Regions from separate parts of the Duganella sp. HH101 genome, predicted to be linked through region 3. Evidence: predicted binding sites of a transcription regulator. Region 3 holds the regulator's gene; each other region holds the start of a gene.
The links. The regulator FNR, encoded in region 3, switches genes on or off when oxygen is low (the NO sensors DNR and NnrR bind a similar motif). The targets are predictions, from matches to a motif close to TTGATNNNNATCAA.
Positions count from the first base shown of each region.

Region 1: a site for FNR is predicted at 2,188-2,201, ahead of cqsA (alpha-hydroxyketone-type quorum-sensing autoinducer synthase). Genes of this name have one in related genera too.
Region 2: a site for FNR is predicted at 1,565-1,578, ahead of DUGA2_RS02000 (XrtA system polysaccharide chain length determinant). Genes of this name have one in related genera too.

Region 1 covers NZ_LRON01000005.1:317,935-322,181, forward strand. The annotation lists gene DUGA2_RS10975 (response regulator) at 1-896, opposite strand, end outside; gene DUGA2_RS10980 (HAMP domain-containing sensor histidine kinase) at 900-2,180, opposite strand; gene cqsA (alpha-hydroxyketone-type quorum-sensing autoinducer synthase) at 2,352-3,611, shown strand; gene DUGA2_RS10990 (group II truncated hemoglobin) at 3,645-4,043, shown strand; gene DUGA2_RS10995 (DNA recombination protein RmuC) at 4,048-4,247, shown strand, end outside.
Region 2 covers NZ_LRON01000001.1:537,653-541,899, reverse strand. The annotation lists gene DUGA2_RS02000 (XrtA system polysaccharide chain length determinant) at 1-1,479, opposite strand, end outside; gene DUGA2_RS01995 (XrtA/PEP-CTERM system exopolysaccharide export protein) at 1,637-2,242, shown strand; gene DUGA2_RS01990 (long-chain N-acyl amino acid synthase) at 2,353-3,105, shown strand; gene DUGA2_RS01985 (serine protease) at 3,108-3,863, opposite strand; gene DUGA2_RS01980 (hypothetical protein) at 3,830-4,247, opposite strand, start outside.
Region 3 covers NZ_LRON01000003.1:260,882-265,128, forward strand. The annotation lists gene ccoP (cytochrome-c oxidase, cbb3-type subunit III) at 1-438, shown strand, start outside; gene ccoG (cytochrome c oxidase accessory protein CcoG) at 435-1,820, shown strand; gene DUGA2_RS06305 (FixH family protein) at 1,831-2,355, shown strand; gene fnr (fumarate/nitrate reduction transcriptional regulator Fnr) at 2,356-3,114, opposite strand; gene DUGA2_RS06315 (RNA polymerase sigma factor) at 3,161-3,679, opposite strand; gene DUGA2_RS06320 (DUF2892 domain-containing protein) at 3,676-3,906, opposite strand; gene DUGA2_RS06325 (alpha/beta fold hydrolase) at 4,105-4,247, shown strand, end outside.

The sequences.
Region 1 (4,247 bases), on a different contig from region 3:
CGGCCCTGGCAGATCTGCGGCGCCGCGCAGTAGCGGTGCCAGTTCTCGCCGACGCGGCGCGAGTACATGCCGTCGCCGTCCGGATCGGAGAAGAACGGCAGCACGCGCCGCTCCAGCAGTGCGTCCATCAGCGACGGCGGCGCGTCGCTGTCGCGCGCGATCTCGTACTGCGCATACATGCCTTGTTCGGTTTCTATCATCATCAGGCTGGCCTTGCCGTGCTTGTCGAGGAACAGGATGCCGGTCGGATTCGGGAAGATGTAGTGCTCGACGAAACCCATGCGGGCGCTGAGCTCCTGCACCAGCCGCGCCAGCGCCGGGTCGCCGAGGAAGTTGTAGTTATGTAGCAGCACCAGCTCGCGCAGCGTTTCCGACTGGGTGTCGAAGTAGTCGCGCTGCAGCGCGGCGATCTCCAGCTCCAGGATGTCGAGCGCATGGTCGTCGCTCTTCTTGATGTAGCGGTCGATCAGGCCGCGGTTGAAGGCGCTGACGGCGATCTTCTCGTCGGCCGCGCCGGTGAACAAAATCTTCTTGCAGGGCAGGTGCTCCACCGCCGCGCAGAATTCCAGGCCGTTCATCTGCGGCATCGAATAATCGACCACCAGCACCGACGGCGTGGCGAAGCGCTGGCGCTGCTCGCCGATGCGGTAGATGCGTTCCAGGTCCAGCGCCACATTGCACTGGTCGGCCGGCAGGTTGTGCATGTCGAAGTTGACGTGCAGCGGCACGCAGCCCGATGGCGGTCCCTGTCGCAACCATTGCAGCGCCGTGGTGGTGTCGTGGAAGGTCTGGCTGGCCAGCATGGGATCGAGCTGGAACGACAGGCTGCGCAGGAAGGAGTCGCTGTCGTCGACCAGCACGGTCAGCGTGGGGTGGGAATAGACGGGCAGATGCATGTGTCACCTCGGTATGGACTGTGGCTTGGGGAATTCAAGGATGAAAATGGCGTAGGCGCCTTCGCGCGATACGCAATGGATGGTGGCGCTCCAGGCGTGCATGATCTCTTCGCACAAGGCCAGGCCGATGCCGGCGCCGTTGTGCGGCGGATGCGAGTAGAAGCGGCGGAAGATCATCGGCATCTGCTGCGCCGGGATGCCGCAGGCGGTGTCGATGAACAGCAGGCGGGGCGGCTGGTGGGCGCCGTCGACCACGATGCGCACGCGGCCCTTGCCGGCGCGCTGCACGGCCTTGAGCGCGTTGCGCAGCAGATTCAGCAGGATCACCACCGACAGTTCGGTCTGGCCGGCGAAGCTGAAGTCGCGGCGCACCTCCAGCGCCACCAGTTTTTGCTGCGTGGCGTTGGAGAAGGGATAGCGCTTGAGCACCGCCTCGACCACGCCCTCCATCGACACCGTCTCCACCGGCCGCAGGTTTTGCCGCACCGCCGTGGCGCTGAGCAGGAACAGGTCGATCATGTGGTTCATGTGGCGCACCTCGAACTGGATGCGCGCCAGCGCGTCGACGGCGCTGAGCCGGTCCTCCTGCGAGCGGCTGCCGGCGTCGGTGTACATGCGCAGCAGGCCGCGCACATTGGCGTCGACGCTGGTGAGCGGCGTGCGCAGCTCGTGCGCCACGGTGGCCAGCCCGGCGCCCAGGCCGGCCAGCTTTTCCTGCGCCAGCACATGGCGGCTGATCTTGGCCGCCGACAGCACGGCGATGGTGAACCAGTGGATTGGCACCTGCTGCAATACCGGCCGGCTCAGCAGCGTCGCGCCTTCGCCCAGCGCTGCCGCCGCGGCGCAGGCGGCGGCGGTGCCGGCCAGGTAGGCGGTGATGGCCAGGCCGGTGTCGAAGTGGAACAGCACCACCAGTCCGATCAGCAGCGACTCGCCCCACACGCCGGAAGCGTGGTTCATCAGGAACATGAAGGTGAAGAAGAACGGGAAAATATAGCTGAGCGTGACCAGCAGGTAGAGGTTCAGCATGCGGCGGCTGAACTGGCGCGCGAACAGGCCCAGCGCGCACAGCAGGATGCCGAGCAGGCGCAGCGGCAGGGTTTCGTACTCCTGCGGGAAGAAGTGCTGCCAGATCACGTAGTACAGCGGCATGCCCACCGTGCCGATGCTCGCCAGCAGCAGCACGCGCACCGTCGCATGGTCCTCGCGGCCATGGTAGTGCAACAGCGACTGGACCAGTCCGTGCTGCCAGCGTTTCCATCGTTCTGGGAGGGGATGCTTCATGGGCGGATTGACTTTTATCAAGTTGCCATGATCGCCTTAAATTACAACGCGATCCGGCATATCAATTCAATAATTGATCAGCGTCAATCACTTCTTGTTTTTTTGGCCTCAAGGTTGGTATGGGAATCATAAAAAAACAACCTTTTCCAAAACTACCAAAGGAGTCTGAAAATGGCCAACGCGATTGCTCAAGATCATGTACACGCCCAGGTTTTTTCCTCGCCGGCTGAGCAGCACATGCCCGATTTTGTGACCCGCCGCATGGACGAGCACTACATCGTCCGCATCGAACAACTGCTGGGCGGCGAGCATCCGCACGCCTGGCAACCGACCCCGGCCGGCGCCGTGTTCCTGGCCGGGAACGACTACCTGTGCCTGGCCGGCGAACCGGCGCTGATGGGGGCGCAGATGGCGGCGCTGGCGCACAGCCAGGGCGAGCTGCTGATGTCGGCCGTGTATCTGCAGGAGGGCAGCGCGCAGCACCGGCTGGAACGCAAGTTCGCGCAGTTCATGGGCGCGCAGGACGGCATCATGGCGCAGTCCGGCTGGGCCGCCAACGTCGGCCTGGTGCAGACGCTGGCGGGGCCCGGCATCCCGGTCTACCTGGACATGCAGGCCCATGCCTCGCTGTGGGAGGGCGTGCAGTCGGCCGGGGCGACGCCGCTGCCCTTCCTGCACAACGATATCGAGCATTTGCAGAAGCAGCTGGCGCGCCATGGGCGCGGCCTGATCGTGGTCGACGCGCTGTACAGCACCAACGGCAGCGTGGCGCCGTTGCGGGAGCTGGTGGAAATCGCCGAGCGCAGCGGCTGCCTGCTGATCGTCGATGAATCGCATTCGCTGGGCACGCACGGCTCGCGCGGCGCGGGGCTGGTGGCCGGCCTGGGCTTGAGCGAGCGCGTGCACTTCCGCACGGCCTCGCTGGCGAAGGCGTTTGCCGGCCGCGCCGGCTTCATCACCTGTTCCAGCAAATTCAAGGGCTACTTCCTGTCCGAGTCGCGTCCGGCGATCTTCAGTTCCTGCCTGCTGGGGCATGAGCTGGCGTGGTTCGACGCCGCCATCGATTTCGTCGCCGCCGCCGACGACCGCCGCGCCGCGCTGCGCGCCCATGCGCTGGAGGTGCGCGAGGAGTTGAGCGCGCTGGGCTACAACGTCAGCGACGGCAGCGAGCAGATCATCGCGCTGGAGCCCGGCCCGGAACCGAAGACGCTGGCGCTGCGCAAGCTGCTGGAGCGGCACGGCATCTACGGCGCCATGTTCTGCGCGCCGGCCACGCCGAAGAACCGCTCGCTGGTGCGGCTGACGCTCAACGCGGGCCTGGACCGCGCGCAGCTGTCGCGCATCATCCAGGCCTGCGACGACATCCGCGTCGAGGCCGACCTGGAGAACTGGTCGTCGACGCGGCGCCTGCGCCGGCTGGCACTGGTGTAAGGCGGCCTTCGTTTCGCCGCCCGGTACGCTATCATGGAGGTTATGACTGAATCCAAAACTCTCTATGAAGTGATCGGCGGCGAATCGCGCGTGCGCGAGATGGTCGACCGTTTTTATGATCTGATGGAACTGGAGCCGGAGTTTGCGCTGCTGCGCGCCGCCCATCCGCCCACGCTGGACAATGCGCGCGAGCGCCTGTTCATGTTCCTGAGCGGCTGGATGGGCGGGCCGGACCTGTACATCGAAGCGCACGGCCATCCGCGCCTGCGCATGCGGCATATGCCGTTCGCCATCGGCACCCAGGAGCGCGACCAGTGGCTGCGCGCGATGGCGTGGGCGATGGAAGATGTCGGCATCGACGAGGCGCTGCGGTTGCGGTTGATGGAGTCCTTCTATCAAACCGCCGACTGGATGCGCAACAAGCCGGATTGACGCCATGAGCCAGATCGAGTTCTTTGTCCTGCTGGCGGCGATTGCCGTGGTGATTGTGCTGCAATTGCTGTCGCTGCTGCGTGCACGCGGCGGCGCCGATGGCGGCCTGGCCGAGCGCATCGAGCGCGTCGAACGCGAAGTGCGGATGCAGTTGCAGACCACGGCGCAAGCCACGCACGCCGCCAGCGTGCAGCAGTTCGAGGC
Region 2 (4,247 bases), on a different contig from region 3:
CAGGCAGGACAGGGCGGTGCCGAAGGCATAGCGGCCGCGCCGGCGCTTGATTTTCTGATTCTCGGTCCAGTTCATCGACACCGTGCCCAGCACCGGCAGGCCGGTGCGCTCGCGCAATTCGCTGGGACTGAGGAAGGTGGGCCGCACCTGGCTGATCAGCAGGGCCGCGGCCACGCCCGTCAGCAGCGCGGCGCCGAGCACCAGACTGGACAGCAGAATCCGGTTGGGGCCGACCGGCGTCAGCGGAATGGTGGGGGGATCGATGATCTTGAAGGTCATCATGTCGGTGGCGGAGCTCAGTTCGCCGGACAGCTTGGCGGCCTCGCGCCGGCCGATCAGTTTTTCGTAGTTGTCCTTGTTGATCAGGTAGTCGCGGTTCAGCTGGGCCAGCTCGGACTCGACTTCCGGCACGGCGTTGGCCTGCGCCAGCAGGCGCTGATGGCGGGCCGCGTACTCCTGCACGCGGGCGCTGATGGCCGCGACCTTGGCGTCGGCCTCGGTCTGCGCCACCTTGAGCTGTTGCAACATGGGGCTGTAGTTCTTGCCCAGATCGCCGGCGGGCTTGAGTTTGCTTTCCTCGACCTTGCGCGCTTCCAGCTGGGCCACGAGCCGCTTGGCGGCGACGATGTCCGGATGCAGCTCGGTGTACTGCATGCGCAGGGTGTCGAGGTTTTTGTTCAGCGCGGAGATACGGCTGTCCAGCTCGGGGTTGTCGATGCTGGCCGGATTCAGGTCGGCGCCCAGCACCGGTTCGTCGCCGCTGACCTGGCTGCGGATGGCGTTGCGCGCCTGTTCGGCCTCAACCAGCTCCAGCTTGGCGGTATTGAGCGCGTCGGACGACTGCATCAGCTGATTGCTGTAGTCCACGCCCTGGCGGGGCAGCAGGCCGTTGTTCTTGAGCTTGAACTCCTTGACCGAGTTTTCCGCTGCGATCAGCTTGTCTTCGTAGGCCTTGATCTGGTCGTCGATGAATTGCACGGCTTTCTTGGTTTCACCGTTCTTGCCCTTGAAACTGCCTTCGACAAATATGGTCAGCAGCGATTGCACGACGTCGCGCACCAGTTTGGGATTGCGGTTGTTGTAGGTGATGGTGTAGATGTCGTAAGTGCCGGTGCCGCCGATCTTAATCTTGCTCATCAACTCGTCCAGTTGCTGCTCGTGATCGCGCGGGGTCTTGGCGTTCAAATCCAGGTCCACCATGCGCATCACGCGTTCGACGTTGGGACGGCTCAGCAGGGTGCGGCTCATGATGGAGACTTGCTGCTCGACGTTGGGCACGCTGGTCATGCCGGACAGCAGCGGCTTCAGGATGCTCTGGGTATCGACAAACACCCGCGCCGAGGTCTGGTAATCGTCGGGCAGCGTGGCGACCTTGGCCCAGCCGGCGACGGCAACCAGCCACATGACGGCGATCGCGTGCCATCGATATTTCCATATCCCCTGCATGCTGATTAACAACTGGCTAATCATCTGCTCCATGGCACGGTTTCTCCGCTGGTCTGGGGGTAAGTGAAGCTAAATTATATGGCTCGAACAATGCGGATTTTTCTTAACTGGGCAGTAGTTGAGACAGATCAAGCAGAGGCGGGCGGCTTTTCTGAATCATGGAAGCCAGACTATTCAAGCGGGAGACGACATGCATCCTATTCTGCGTATGGCCTTGTCGGCCGGGCTGGTGCTGCTGGCCGGATGTGCGCACCGCGCCGTGCTGCTGCCTGAAGAAGCGGTGGCTCCGCAGGGCGACTATCTGATCGGCGCCGGCGACGTCATCAGCATCAATGTCTGGCGCAATCCCGAGGTCTCGGCCAGCGTGCCCGTCAGGCCGGACGGGAAGATCACCACGCCGCTGGTCGAGGACCTGCAGGCGGCCGGCAAGACGTCCACGCAGTTGGCGCGCGATGTCGAGAAGGCGCTGGAAAAATACATACAGCAACCGATGGCGACGGTCATCGTCACCAGCTTCGTCGGCCCGTACAACCAGCAGATCCGGGTCATCGGCCAGGCGGCCAAGCCGCAGGCGCTGCCTTACCGGCAAGGCATGTCGCTGATGGATGTGCTGATCGCGGTGGGCGGCATCACGGATTTCGCCTCGGGCAACAAGGCCAACATCATCCGCACCGTGAACGGCGCGCGGCAAAGCATACCGGTGCGGCTGCAGGACCTGTTGCGCGATGGCGATATTTCTGCCAATGTTGCGGTGCTGCCGGGCGACGTGCTGGTGATCCCGGAAGGCTGGTTCTGAAACGAACAAAAATATTTTGATTGTTGGGGAACTTTTCATCCAAAAGGCAGGTCTGAAGAGCATGAGCCCAGTTTGTCCGTTTTCGGCAGCTGGCCGACAGACCTGACAGGATGCCAACCGTGCAATATGACGACGCAATAGTTTCTTTTGAAGCCGGTCCAGGCCTGCGCGACCTCGTGGTCGGCGAAGGCGTAGCCAATCAGGAATTGGACCATACCTTAGACCAACAGATCTTCCATATCCGCATGGCCAACTCGCAGGGCCGCCGCGAAGCGGCTAGCTTGTTGCTCAAGAAGATGTACGGATGGCGAGGTTACTCGGTCGATCCCAACGCCATTCATGCGCCGAACAAGATCACGCTGTTCGCCGAGACTGGCGGCCAGACGGTGGGAACGATGTCCCTGTGCCTGGACAACGACGAAATCGGCCTGCCGGCCGATGAAAATTTCCGCGACAAGCTGGACGAACTGCGCGAGCAGCAGCGCCGCCTGTGCGAGCCTTCGAAGCTGGCGATCGACAAGGGCGTGTCCAAGCGCGTGTTCGCCGCGCTGATCCACATCTCCTACATCTATGCGCGCAACATCCACGGCTACACCGATTACGTGATCGAGGTGAATCCGCGCCATGTGATGTTCTACAAGCGCATGCTCGGTTTCCGCGACTTCGGCGGCGAGCGTCCGTGCACGCGGGTGGGCGCACCGGCCGTGCTGTTGCGTCTGGAGCTGGAGTATATGGGGGAGCAGATCCGCCAGTTTGGCGGGCTGATGGAGCAGCAGACCACCGAGCGTTCCTTTTATCCGTACTTCTTCCCGACCTGGGACGAGCCCGGTATCACAGGGCGCCTGATCGCGGGTAAGTCCTGAGCCTACTTCTCTGTGGCCGGCGCAAGGAAGCTGGCGGGGATGGCGTAGGCGATGCCGCTGGGCGCGCTGATGGCCGTCTCCTTGACGCCCTTGACGAACACCATATTGACCACGCCGATGACTTCACCCGTGTCGGGGTCGAACAGCGGGCTGCCGCTGTTGCCAGGATACGCGGTGCCATCGAGCTGGAACACGACATAGGACGATTTCTGCAATTGGTTCAGCACTTTAGCGTCGAGCTTGCTTGAGCTGGACGAGGGCGTGGCCACCGGAGTGATCGCGGATACCGTGCACCGGTGCGTGACTTGGCGCAGCCCGAGGACCATGCCAAGCGGAAAGCCCATGAAGGCCAGGGACTTCCCCTCCTGGACTGTGGCCGAGTTGCCCAGCTTGAGGGCGGGAAGCGGCGTGCCGCGCACGCGCAGGCGGGCGAGGTCATGTTCCTTGTCGATCATCGCGACGGTGGCAGCGCGGAACTGTGCGCTGTCGCCGTCGCGCACCAGCACGCCCATCGCGTCGCCCAGGTCCGTTCGCAGCAGTTCGTTGACGACGTGGGCGGCAGTGACGATGGTCAAGCCGTCTTCGATGACGAAGCCGGAGCCGATGAAGGACAAGGCGGGGCTGCGGGTTTTCTGGAAGCTGCCGATGCCAACGACGGATGGTTTGACCAGGCCGATGGTGCGGCTGAGTTCGTCTGCGGATGCCGGCAGAAGCAGGCTCAGCGCTAACAGCAGGGAAAAGGGGCGCGGTCTTGGCATGGGGAGCTCACGATGGAAGAGGTTGGATGAGCCGGCCGCAAGGCGGCGGCGCACAGCAGCAGCATGAAAAGCAAGGTGATGCGGGGCACGTCGAACAGGCTGTCGAACAGGCCGACTGTCTGCAGCGCCACCAGCGCGGCAAGGAAGGCGGTGGCTTCGGCCCGCTCGGCGGTGTCTTGCGCCCGCCGCACTAGCTCGGCGCCGGCGCTGCAGAGCAGGCCGGCATACGCCAGCAAGCCCGGCCAGCCCATTTCGACATACAGGTTCAAGCCGAGGTTCTTGACGTGCCAAGGAAGGTGGTGACGATCGCTGCTGAAAAACCAGTAGTCATTGACGTCTGAAAAACCGCCATTGCGCACCAGCTCTTGCTGATCGATTGATACG
Region 3 (4,247 bases):
AAGGAAACCATCCTGCACGGCCGCACCGGCGTGATGCCGGCCATGGGCGCCGCGCTGGGTTCGGACAAGGATGTGGAAAACGTCGCCCATTACGTGCTGAGCCTGTCCGGCTCGACCGCCGATCCGATCAAGGCGGTGTTCGGCAAGGACAAGTTCGGCGCCTGCATGGCTTGCCATAGCGCGAGCGGCACCGGCAACCAGGCCCTCGGCGCACCGAATCTGACCGACAAGATCTGGCTGTTCGGCGGCAGCGCCGAGACCATCATGGAAACCATCCGCAAGGGCCGCAGCACCACCATGCCGGCGTTCGCGGACTTCCTCGGCGACGCCAAGGTGCACGTGCTGGCCGCCTATGTGTGGAGCTTGTCGAACGACGTCAACCATGTTGAACCCTCACCGGTCGCGGCGGCGACAGACACCGCCACGGCAGCAAAATGAACGATCCTGCACCACAAGTCATCAAGATGTATGCGGCGCGCGAGGAAATCTATCCGCGCGAAACCTCGGGCCGCTACGCCCGCCTGCGCTGGCTGTGCCTGTGGCTGACGCAGCTGGCCTTCTACTGCACGCCGTGGATGCAGTGGAACGGACGCCAGGCCCTGCTGTTCGACCTGGCGGCGCGCAAGTTCTACATCTTCGGCCTGGTCTTGTGGCCGCAGGACTTCATCTACCTGGCGGCGCTGCTGATCATCTGCGCCTATTTGCTGTTCCTCGCCACGGCGGTGGCGGGGCGGGTGTGGTGCGGCTTCGCCTGTCCGCAAACGGTGTACACCGAAATCTTCCTGTGGATAGAACGCAAGATCGAAGGCAAGCGCAGCGCCCGCATGGCGCTGGACCGGCAGCCGATGTCGGCCGCCAAGTTCGGCAAGAAAAGCGCCAAGCACCTGGCCTGGGGCGCGGTGGCGCTGTGGACCGGCTTCACCTTCGTCGGCTACTTCACGCCGATCAAGCTGCTGGGCAACGAGGTGCTGACCTTGAGCTTCGGCCCGTGGGAATGGTTCTGGGTGGTGTTCTACAGCCTGGCCACCTACGGCAACGCCGGCTGGCTGCGCGAGCAGGTGTGCAAGTACATGTGCCCGTACGCCCGCTTCCAGAGCTCGATGTTCGACCGCGACACGCTGATCATCACCTACGACGGCGAACGCGGCGAACCGCGCGCGCCGCTCAACAAGCGCGATGTAGTCAACGGCGGCTCGTGCATCGACTGCAGCCTGTGCGTGCAGGTGTGCCCGACCGGCATCGATATCCGCAAGGGCTTGCAGTACGAGTGCATCGGCTGCGCCGCCTGCGTCGACGCCTGCAACGGCGTGATGGACAAGATCGGCCAGCCGCGCGGCCTGATACGCTACAGCACCGAGCGGGCGCTGCTGATGCACTACACGCCGACCGAGATCCGCCAGCGCACGCTGCGGCCGCGGGTGAAGATCTACGCCGGCATCCTGGCGCTGATCGTGGCGGCGGTCGGCATCGCGCTGTGGCTGCGCACGCCGCTCAAGCTGGACGTGATACGCGACCGCGGCGCCATGGGGCGCGAGGTCGAGGAGGGCATGATCGAAAACGTCTACCGCCTGCAGATCATGAACACGACCGAGCAGGCGCACACCTACCGCATCCGCGTCGGCGGCCTGCCCACGCTGTCGCAGGTGACGCCGGAAGAGGTGCGGGTGGAAGGCACCGAGACCAAGGCCTATCCGATCCGCCTGCGCACCGAGCACGGCGCCGGCCAGCCGGGCTCGAACAAGATCGAAATCGAACTGACCGCAGTCGACCAGCCGTCGCTGCATGTGAAGGAACACGCGGTATTTTTCGTGCCGCGCTAAGGAGAGCAAGATGAGCGTATCGATGATGGCGCAAGCGCCGGCGACGCCGTGGTGGAAGCAGCGCTGGCCGTGGCTGCTGATGCTCGGCCCGGCCGTGGTGGTGGTGGCCGGCAGCTATACCGGCTACCTGGCCTGGTCGCAGCAGGACGCGCTGGTGGTGGGCGACTACTACAAGCAGGGCAAGGCCATCAACCAGGACTTGCGGCGCGACCGCCTGGCCTCGACGCTGGGCCTGTCGATGTCGCTGGGCTACGACGCCACCACCGGCACGCTGAACGGCCAGCTGCGGCGCAATAGCAGCGACCAGGGCCGGAGCGAGCGGCTGTTCGTCCACCTGTCGCATGCGACGCTGCCGGAGAAGGATATCCAGCTGGTGGTGCAGCCGGACGAGTTCGGCGCGTTCCAGATCAATCTGCCGATGCTGGAGCGCAGCCGCTGGGTGGTGCTGGTGGAGGGCGAGCAGCGCGACTGGCGGCTGGCCGGCGCGTGGACCTGGCCGGCGCAGCGCCAAGTGACGCTGCAGGCCGACAACTAATCAGGCGCAGGTCTGCATGCCGGCGGTGATGGCTTTCAGCGTCGGCACGTCGAGCAATTCGATTTCGCGGTTGCTCACGCGCAGCAGGCTTTCCTTCTTGAACTTGGACAGCAGGCGGCTGATGCTCTCGATCGTCAGCCCCAGGTAGTTGCCGATTTCCTCGCGCGACATGCGCAGCTGGAAGGTGTTGGGCGAGTAGCCGCGCGCCTCGTAGCGCGACGACAGGTTGATCAGGAAGGCGGCAAAACGCTGGGTCGCCTGCATATTCCCCAGCAACAGCATCACGCTTTGCTCGCGCGTGATTTCCTGGCTCATCATGCGGTGGAAGTGGCGCAGCAGCGTCGGCATATCGGCCAGCAGTTGTTGCAGGCTGCCGAATGGAATCTCGCACACCTCGCTGTCTTCCAGCGCCACGGCGGTGCAATGGTGCAGGTCGGTGCTGATGGCGTCCATGCCCAGCAGTTCGCCGGCCATCTGGAAGCCGGTGATCTGTTCGGCGCCCTCGCGGTTGACCTGGTAGGTCTTGAAATGGCCCAGGCGTATCGCAAACAGGCTCTGGAAGGGATCGCCGATGCGGAACAGCGTGGCGCCGCGCGCCACTTTACGCCGGCGGCCTATGATCTGGTCGAGCCGGTCCATATCGTTGTTGTCCAGCCCCATGGGCAAACACAGTTGGTGCATGCTGCAGGTCGCACAACTGGCCTTGAGGATCTCGATGGTGGCGCTGGGCAGGACCAGCTCTGGAAGTTCTCGTATCATGCAGCCAGTGTAGACCATTTGTCGTCATCTGTGGTCGATGCCGCAGTCATCCGATCAAGTATTCGCGCGCCATTTTCCTTGCACGATGCAAGCGGCTCTTGACCGCCGCGCTGCTGTCGCCCACTTCGGCGGCGATTTCGGCGATCGACAGCTCGGCGAAGTCGCGCAGCAGCACCACCTGCAGATAATCGGCCGGCAGCGATTCCAGCGCGTTGACCAGCTCCAGCCGCAGGCCGGCCGTGTCTTGGCTGGCCAGCCACTGCTCGGCGCGCTCGTCGTCCCACGGATCGTGGCCCAGCGCCATGCGGCCGAGGCGGTGGCACTCGCGCTTGACGACCTGGAACAGCCAGCCGGAAAACGCCGCCAGCAGGCGCACCGACGACAGCCGCCGCGACAGCACCAGCAAGGCTTCCTGCACGGCGTCGTCGACGTCGCCGATCAGGCAGTTGCGCTGGGCGTAGCGGCGGATGTCGGGCTGGCACAGCCGCAGCAGCTGCGCCAGCGCCGCCGGATCGCCGCGGTGGGCGGCGTCCAGCACGGGGAGATGGTGTGCCGCCAGTGTCATGGATTTCCGTTATGTTGGGCAGCCTGCGCCTTGTCCAGCCGGCGGCCGACCAGCGCGCACATCGGGCAAAAGCCGAACAGGCCGGAGCCGACGATGCCCGCCGCCGACGCCGCCAGCGCCATGCCCCACATGCCGCCCAGCACGACTATGCCTATCCAGACGGCGATCAGGCCGGCCACCACGCGCAGCGCGCGCTCCCAGTTTGGTACATTTTTCACATAGAACATAGTGCACTCCAATTCGTCGCAGAGGAAGTCCCTCGGCTGCTAAGAGGGCGGCCGGCGCGGTTTGGATTCGCGCTGCGGATGAATTATCACAAAATATTTAGAATTTTTATCTTGCACGCGATTAAATTGCGAGCTATAGTTCAACACATCAAGTAGCACACTATTTGATCGCCAACTACCCAACTGAAAGAAAACATCATGAAACGCACCCTGATCGCTACCGCACTGCTGGCTTCCGCATTCGCCGCCCAGGCCGCCGCCCCGGCCGCCGACACCACCGTCGTCCTGGTCCACGGCGCGTTCGCCGATGGTTCCAGCTGGGACAAGGTCATTCCGCTGCT